2 regions of the Fusobacterium mortiferum ATCC 9817 genome follow, and region 1 is predicted to be linked to the other one. Evidence: riboswitches for the same ligand, from Rfam matches in the RefSeq annotation. Region 1 holds a riboswitch; the other holds the start of a gene.
What was found. Region 1 has a riboswitch for thiamine pyrophosphate ahead of thiC (phosphomethylpyrimidine synthase ThiC). Riboswitches for the same ligand answer to the same signal wherever they lie in the genome.

Region 1 (4,383 bases):
GAAGCTATGGAATACACGGAAGAGTAACTGATGTAATAGATAGACTAATAAAAGAAGAAAATAAAAAATATGACCATGCTATTGTAATTGGACCTATGATAATGATGAAATTTGCCTCTATGAAATGTAGAGAGTATAATCTGCCAAATACAGTAAGCTTAAACCCACTTATGGTAGATGGAACAGGAATGTGTGGAGCTTGTAGAGTTACAATAGATGGTAAGGTAAAATTTGCTTGTGTAGATGGACCAGAGTTTGATGGAGATAAGGTAGACTATGATGAAGCAATGAGAAGACAGATGATGTATAAAACTACAGAGGGAAGAAATATTCTTGAGATAGAAGATGGAGAGACACATCATAATGATTCTTGTCCTATGCATAGTGACTTATCTGAAATAAAAGGAAGGGTTCCTGTAAGAGAGCAAGACCCAGATAAGAGAAATAAAAATTTCTATGAAGTGTGCTATGGATATAATCTTGAAGAAGCACAAAAAGAAGCACAAAGATGTCTGAATTGTAAAAATCCACTATGTGTAAAAGAATGTCCAGTATCAATAGATATACCAGCTTTTATTCAAGAGATAAAGAGAGGGGATATAGAGGGAGCTAGTAAAGTAATTTCAAAATACTCTAATCTACCAGCTATATGTGGAAGAGTGTGCCCTCAAGAAACTCAATGTGAAGGAAAGTGTATTTTAGGAATAAAAGGGGAGCCTGTATCTATTGGAAAACTAGAGAGATTTGTAGGAGATTGGGCTATTAGAAATAATACAAAGGTAGAAGTAGAGGAGAAAAGAGAGGAAAAGGTAGCTATAATTGGTGGAGGACCTGCTGGACTTACAGCTGCTGGAGATTTAGCAAAGCTTGGTTATGATGTAACTATATATGAAGCATTACATAAACTTGGTGGTGTATTGAGTTATGGTATTCCAGAGTTTAGACTTCCAAAAGAAGAAGTAGTAGATAAAGAGATAGAGAAATTATACTCTTTAGGAGTAAAGGTACATACTGATACTTTTGTAGGAAGAACTTTTACTGTGGATGATTTGTTAGATAAAAAGGGATATTCTGCTGTATTTATAGGAAGTGGAGCAGGACTTCCGAGATTTATGAATATTCCAGGAGAAAATTATAATGGAGTAATTTCAGCTAATGAGTTTTTAACAAGAGTAAACTTAATGAAAGCTAATAGAAAGGATTGTGCTACTCCTATAAAAATAGGAAAGAGAGTCTTTGTTGTAGGTGGAGGAAACGTAGCTATGGATGCAGCTAGAACAGCAAAGAGATTAGGAGCAGATGTAACTGTGCTATATAGAAGAGGAGAGGCAGAATTACCAGCAAGACGTGAAGAGATACATCATGCTAAAGAAGAGGGAGTAAAATTCCAATTTCTAGTAAACCCAATAGAGATAATTGGAGATGAAAAAGGTTGGGTAAAAGAGGTTAAGTGTGTAAGAATGGAATTAGGAGAGCCAGATGAAAGTGGAAGAGCAAAATTCTCTGTGATAGATGGAAGTGAATTTATATTAGAGGGAGAAACTGTCATTATGTCACTGGGAACTTCTCCAAATCCATTGATTGCTGATACTACTAAAGATTTAGTAACTACTAGATGGAAAGGTATCGAGACAGATGAAAATGGAAAAACTTCAAGAGAGGGAGTTTTTGCTGGTGGAGATGCTGTAACAGGAGCAGCTACTGTTATATTAGCTATGGAAGCTGGGAAAAAAGCAGCAGCTGAGATAGATAGATATCTTAGAGGAAAGAAAGCGGAAAACAAATAAAAAATTATCTTGACAAAATAAAATTACAAGTATATAATTTGCTTGTAAGGATAGAAAAATTGAATAGTTGATTGCTAGGGGAGCCGTTAGGCTGAGAAAGAGAAATCTTGACCCTTAGAACCTGATATGGATAATACCAGCGTAGGGAAGCAATATGTTTACTAGATTTTTATTAATCAGTATAATTATAGCTCTGTACATTGGTACAGAGCTTTTTTTATTAGAAAAATTAGAGAAAGATTTAGGAGGAAATATGTATTCAACACAGATGGAAGCAGCAAAAAAAGGAATATTTACTAAGGAGATGGAAATAGTAGCTAGAGATGAGCAAATGAGCAAGGAAGAGCTTATGGAAAAGATAGCTAAAGGGAGCATAGTAATTCCAGCAAATAAAAACCATAAAAATATATATCCAAGAGCAGTAGGAGAGGGGACAAGAACAAAAGTAAATGTAAATCTAGGGGTATCAGAAGATTGTTGTGATTACTGTGGGGAGATGGTAAAGGTACAAAAAGCTATTGAGTATGGAGCAGATGCTATAATGGATTTGAGTACTTTTGGAGATACACAAAAATTTAGAAAAGAGCTAGTAGAAAAGTCGACAGTTATGTTAGGAACTGTTCCTATGTATGATGCAGTAGCAAAACTAGGAAAAAATATAAAAGATATGAGCGTAGAAGATCTGTTTAGAGTAGTAGAGATGCATTGTGAAGATGGAATAGATTTCTTAACTATACATGCAGGACTAAATAGAACTTGTGTAGATAGATTAAAAAATAATAAAAGACTTACAAAGATAGTAAGTAGAGGAGGTTCTATTCTTTTTCAATGGATGATATTAAATGATAAAGAAAATCCTTTCTATGAGCACTATGATAGATTACTTGAAATTTGTAGAAAATATGATGTTACATTAAGCTTAGGAGATGGATTAAGACCAGGAAGTATAGCTGACTCAACTGATGCTCCTCAAATTCAAGAGTTGATAATACTAGGAGAACTTACAAAAAGAGCTTGGGAAAAAGATGTACAAGTGATGATAGAGGGACCTGGACATATCCCTATGCATGAGATAGTTACTAATATGCAAATTGAGAAAAAACTTTGTCATAATGCACCTTTCTATGTACTTGGACCATTAGTAACTGATGTGGCACCTGGATATGACCATATAACAGCTGCTATTGGTGGAGCTATTGCTGCAGCTAATGGAGCAGATTTCCTATGTTATGTAACTCCAGCTGAACACTTAAGACTTCCAACTTTAGAAGATATGAAAGAGGGAATTATGGCTTCAAGAATAGCTGGACATGCAGCAGATATAGCTAAGGGAATAAAAGGAGCTAGAGATTGGGATAATAGAATGAGTAAACATAGAGGGGAGTTAAACTGGAATGGAATGTTTGAAGAGTGTCTAGACCCAGAAAAAGCAAAAGAGTATAGAAAATCTTCAAAACCTATTGAAGAAGAGGTTTGTACAATGTGTGGAGATCTATGCCCAATGAAGAGATGTAACGAAATTTTAGATTAAGGTGATAATATGAATATTATTTTAAATGGGGAAAAATATGAGATTTCAAAAGATAATATCACTGTGGAAGAGTTACTTAATGAATTATCAGTAAAATGGAATATAGATTTATCTGGAGCTGTTGTTCTAGTAAATGATGAAATAGTGAAAAAAAATAACTGGAAAACAGAAAAAATAGCTGAAGATTATCATCTAGAAGTTTTATCTTTCGTTTCTGGAGGATAGTTTTATAATTGATAATATAGGACAAATTTGTGAAAATTTAAGGATAAAAAGAGAAATTTATTAAATTATAAAGAGAGAATGAGTTGCTAGTAAAAAATACTAACAATATAATTGGAGGAAAAGATGGAAAAATTTATTTTAAAAGGAAAAGAGTTTAGTAGTAGATTACTTACAGGAACAGGAAAATTTGCTGATAAAAATTTAGTAGCTCCTATGTTAGAAGCTAGTGGTTCTCAAATTATAACAATGGCACTTAGAAGAATAAACTTCCAAAATCCAAAGGAGAATATTTTAAACTATATTCCAAAACATATAACATTGTTACCTAATACTTCAGGGGCTAGAACAGCAGAGGAAGCTATAAAAATAGCAAGAATAGCTAGAGAAGCTGGATGTGGAGATTTTATAAAAATTGAGATAATAAATGATAGTAAATATCTTATGCCAGATAATAGTGAAACTATAAAGGCAACTAAGGTTTTAGCTGATGAGGGATTTATAGTATTACCATATATTATGCCTGATTTAATAACAGCTAAAAGATTAGAAGATGCTGGGGCAGCAGCAGTTATGCCACTTGGTTCTCCTATTGGTTCAAATAGAGGAATACTTACAAAACCATTTGTAGAGATGTTATTAGAAAATAATAGAGTACCTATCATAGTAGATGCTGGAATAGGGAAACCATCAGATGCAGCTATAGCTATGGAGATGGGGTGTGATGCTGTACTTGTAAATACAGCTATTGCCACAGCACAAGACCCAGTTAAAATGGGAAGAGCTTTTGCACTAGCGGTAGAAGCTGGAAGAGAAGCTTTCTTAGCTCAACTAGCAGAGGAA
Region 2 (4,383 bases), on a different contig from region 1:
TCTAAAGTAATTAAATTATAATTTACTTTTTTCCAAAGGGATAATCTATGGTCTATAATTATAAGAGTAGTCTCTTTTTTTCCATTTAATTCTAAAAGAATATCTATTATCTCTTGGGCTGAAAATATATCTACATTTGCAAAAGGTTCATCTAATATTATAATCTCTGATTCTAAAGCTAAAATAGTAGCTAATGCAACTTTTTGCTTTTCTCCACCTGAAAGAGTACTTATCTCTCTATCTTTTAGATATAATATTCCACACTTCTCTAATACTTCATCTACCTTTTTATCCATCTCTTCCACAGGATAATTAATATTTTCTAAGGTAAAGATTACCTCTTCCTTTACACTTTCCATACAAAATTGTGTATCTGTATTTTGAAACATCATACCTATCTTTTTAGCTCTATCCTGTGTAGAATATTTTTCTATCTCTTTGCCATCTAAAATAATATCTCCCTCTACTAATACTCCCTTATGTTCTGGATAAAGTCCAGCTAGTATATAAGCAAGTGTAGATTTTCCACAGCCAGAAAAACCAGTAATTAGATAAATTTCTCCAGAATTAAAAGAAAGAGAGAAATTTTTAACTATCTCTCTTTTTGATTTTTCTGAATATTTAAAAGTTATATTTTTACAAACTAACTTTTCCATCTTACTCCTCTATCTCGTCTTGCCCTAATCTATAACTACTTAAAGCCCCAGTTTTTGCTAATTTTTCAGCTAATAATTTAGAGATAATACCAGCAAAGAATATAGAACTAATCACTCTTACAATAAACATTCCTAAAATATACATAGGAGTAAATTTTACATATCCTCCTCTTACAAATCCCCATATAAAACTAAATACACAGGCAGCTACAGCAGCTATACACATATTTTTCATAGAGAAATCTCTATAACCTTTTCTTGCAAAAACAAGCTCTGGTCCCATTCCTTGAATTATTCCAGATAAAATAACTATTGGTCCAAACATATTTCCCATAATTACCTCTATTACAGCAGATAAAACTTCTGAAATTGTAGCTACTCCAGCTCTTTGAATAATATATGGAACAAATGTAGAAGCCATAAACCACACACCAAAAACTATCTCATAGGCATATGGAGCTAATCCAAATGGTGCTAATAGTGTCGCCATAAAATTAGCTAAATATACAGCCCATAGATAGATAAATGAAAATACCACTGAAAAAATACAAACCATTATTACATCTTTTAATTTCCAATTAAACATACTCTTACTCCTTTGTTGGACTATTTACAGAAATAGTTACTTGTAAAATATAGTGAGATAGATTTTCCTCTCCATATTTGAAAATCTCCTCTAATACATCAAAAACATTGTGTACATCTCCCTCTAATATAGAAACATAGTGAGAGCTTCTAGCAAAAACTCCTCTCTCTTTAGCTGTCATAACAATTTTTGCTATATGTTCCATATAATCCTCTTCTCCCATTGGATAGAAAGAAATTTTACTAACTACATCAAATTTTTTATCTCTAATATTTTTCTCATTTACCTTTTCATCGTCTACTTCCATAAATGAATCAGCATCAGTATCTCCAGGACACCCTTTAGAAAAAGTAGCTTCTAAAGCCATATGTACATCTTCTCTGTAAGCATTTACAAAAAGCCCTTTTACTACATCAAAAACATGCACTCTTTTTCCTCTTACACAAGTACTCAATTTATCTGTTTGTTTCCAAACTTTACTTGTATCTGTTTTTTCAAGTCCCCCTAAAATAATCTCAACAAAGTTGTCACTCATTGGGTATAATGAAAATCTAGCTCCAGATACTCCCTTGCTAGCACCTCCAATACACCATAAACAATCTTTCAATCCCATAAAAAAATCCTCCTTTTAAATTACAAAAGGAGGAATTATAAATTAATATCTTAGTTATAACTACTCCTTTCGTTGGTATTAACCAAATCAAGTTCAATGGGTTTAGAGTTTTACTCATTCTCAGCCAAAAGGCTCCCCAGTTATTATTAACAAAATATAATATATCACTTAATATTCGTTTTGTCTATAATTTTTTTATCTATTTTTGCAATACTCATAAAGTCCTCTTACATGAACTCCAGAAGCTCCCTTTTTATACCATTTACTTGAATTATTATAAGCTGTTCCAGCTATATCCATATGTGTCCAAGGTGTTCCTTCAGCAAATATTTCTAAAAATTTTGCTGCTGATATAGCACCTCCCCATCTAGCTCCCATATGTTTTAAGTCTGCTACATCAGATTTTAAATCCTCAGCAAACTCTTCATCTAATGGCATTCTCCAAATTCTCTCTCCATATTTACTACAAGATTTTTCTAAAAGAGAGTAAACTTCATCTCTATTAGAGAATACCCCTGTAGTAAAAGTACCTAAAGCTACCATCATAGCTCCTGTAAGGGTAGCTACATCTATTATCTCTGATACTTTTTCATTTCTTACTATATATGTTATAGCATCTGCTAATGCAAGTCTACCTTCTGCATCAGTATTTATTATTTCCACATACTTCCCATTCATAGATTTTATAATATCTCCTGGTCTATATGAATTCCCATTGATAGCATTTTCACAAGCTGGAACAACAGCCACTACATTTTTCTTAAGTCTATTTTTAGCGATAGCACACATAGCCCCTATTACTGTAGCTCCTCCTGTCATATCATCTTTCATATTCATCATAGAATCAGCCGGCTTTATACAAAGCCCTCCAGTATCATATGTAAGTCCTTTTCCTACTAATCCCATTATATCTTTAGAATCTCTATCACCAAAATATCTCATGACTATAAGTCTTGGTTTTGTAACAGAGGCTTTTCCTACACTATATAATAAATTCATTCCTAACTCTTGTATCTTATTATCATCTAGTACTTCAACCTCAAATCCAAACTCTTTTCCTAATTCAACTGTTCTTTCAGCTAAAGTTATTGGATTGATTATATTTGCTGGTAAATCTACTAAGTTTCTAATTACATCAGTAGCCTCATTTAAAATTAGACTCTCTTCTAAGTTAGTAAGTTCAATATTAAAAAACTCTACATCTAATTTTTCAGATTTTTTCTCCTTAAACTCATCAAAAGAGTAGTTGATATTTCCTACTATTTCACAAAGAATCTCCACTTTAACCAATTCTTTTGTATTTGTAGAGATTAGTATACTTCCTTTTTTATCTGAAAGATATTTAAATATTACCTCTCTAAAAAGATTATCACTAATCTCCTCTTTTTTACCAAATCCTAAAATATCCATAGAGATTAATCTATCATTTTGAATAAAATTTAATGATAGCACCTCTCCTTTTTTACCAGTAAAATTATTTCTCTCTTTTAATCTTTCAACTAGTTCTTTCTCAGACTCTGACATATATTCACAATAATTAGTTTCTCCCTCTACTACTAAAATAAGATTTCTATCATAAAATTTTTCTAATTTATCTACTACTTTCATATCTCACTCCTTTAAATACTATTTTTCTCTATTATATCAAAAAGGCTACCAATATGGTAGCCTTTTTTTATTAAATTTTCAAATTTAACTTATCTTTTTGAAGGTTCTATATGTCCATAGTCTCCATCTTTTCTCTTATAAACTATGTTCATTTCTCCTGTTTCTGCATTTGTAAATGGGAAGAATGCTCTATTTAAAATTTCTAGTTGAAGTATTGCTTCCTCTACGTCCATTGGTTTAGGAGGTAAATATACCTTTACAACATTTACAGCTGCTTCTTTCTCAACTGTATTTGTTTCTGGGTCATATTTTACTTTTCTAATCATTGGTTCTCTTGATTGAACAGCAGTTCTTATTTTATCTTTATGTTTCTTTAATTGACCTTCTAATACGTCTGAAACTCCATCTATAGCTGCATATAAGTCTGCATCTGTACAAGAAGCTTTTACTGTACTTCCACCTAGATAAGCTAAAACTTCTGCTGTATGATAATTACCAGTTTTTAATTTTACCGCTGATAAATTAATAGCTAGTTCTATTATACCGTCGTGATACTTTTCAACCCTTCCTAATTTAGTCTCCGCGTAATTTTTGATTGCATCTGTTATAACTAATTGTTTTCCATGGATAGTCATTTTCATAATACCACTTCCTTGTTGTATCTTTTGTTTTGTTACTTTATTATACTCCACAAATTGCCAATTTCCTTTTTTTTATTTAAAAATTTTTTATTTTTTTAGTTCTTTTTAATTGAGTTATTTTTTTTATTAATTCCTAGATTTTATTAAATTACTTCCATTTTTTATGAATATTATTTTTATAATTTTGAGTTCTTCATTTTTCTAATAATTTATTTTAAAATCTTATTATAAAATTTTAGGAGGAAAATTTATGATAAAAAATTCTATTTTAGATTTAAT

Region 2: another riboswitch for thiamine pyrophosphate. It lies ahead of FMAG_RS05110 (YkoF family thiamine/hydroxymethylpyrimidine-binding protein); the one in region 1 lies ahead of thiC (phosphomethylpyrimidine synthase ThiC).

What each region holds. Positions count from the first base shown of each region.
Region 1 is NZ_GL987994.1:744,163-748,545, forward strand. Features, by position in the region: gene FMAG_RS13140 (bifunctional dihydroorotate dehydrogenase B NAD binding subunit/NADPH-dependent glutamate synthase) at 1-1,787, shown strand, start outside; TPP riboswitch at 1,854-1,952, shown strand; gene thiC (phosphomethylpyrimidine synthase ThiC) at 2,041-3,318, shown strand; gene thiS (sulfur carrier protein ThiS) at 3,328-3,543, shown strand; gene FMAG_RS13155 (thiazole synthase) at 3,667-4,383, shown strand, end outside.
Region 2 is NZ_GL987988.1:859,600-863,982, reverse strand. Features, by position in the region: gene FMAG_RS05120 (ABC transporter ATP-binding protein) at 1-656, opposite strand, end outside; gene FMAG_RS05115 (ECF transporter S component) at 658-1,242, opposite strand; gene FMAG_RS05110 (YkoF family thiamine/hydroxymethylpyrimidine-binding protein) at 1,247-1,855, opposite strand; TPP riboswitch at 1,903-2,004, opposite strand; gene FMAG_RS05105 (leucyl aminopeptidase) at 2,051-3,463, opposite strand; gene hpf (ribosome hibernation-promoting factor, HPF/YfiA family) at 3,553-4,104, opposite strand; gene cysK (cysteine synthase A) at 4,355-4,383, shown strand, end outside.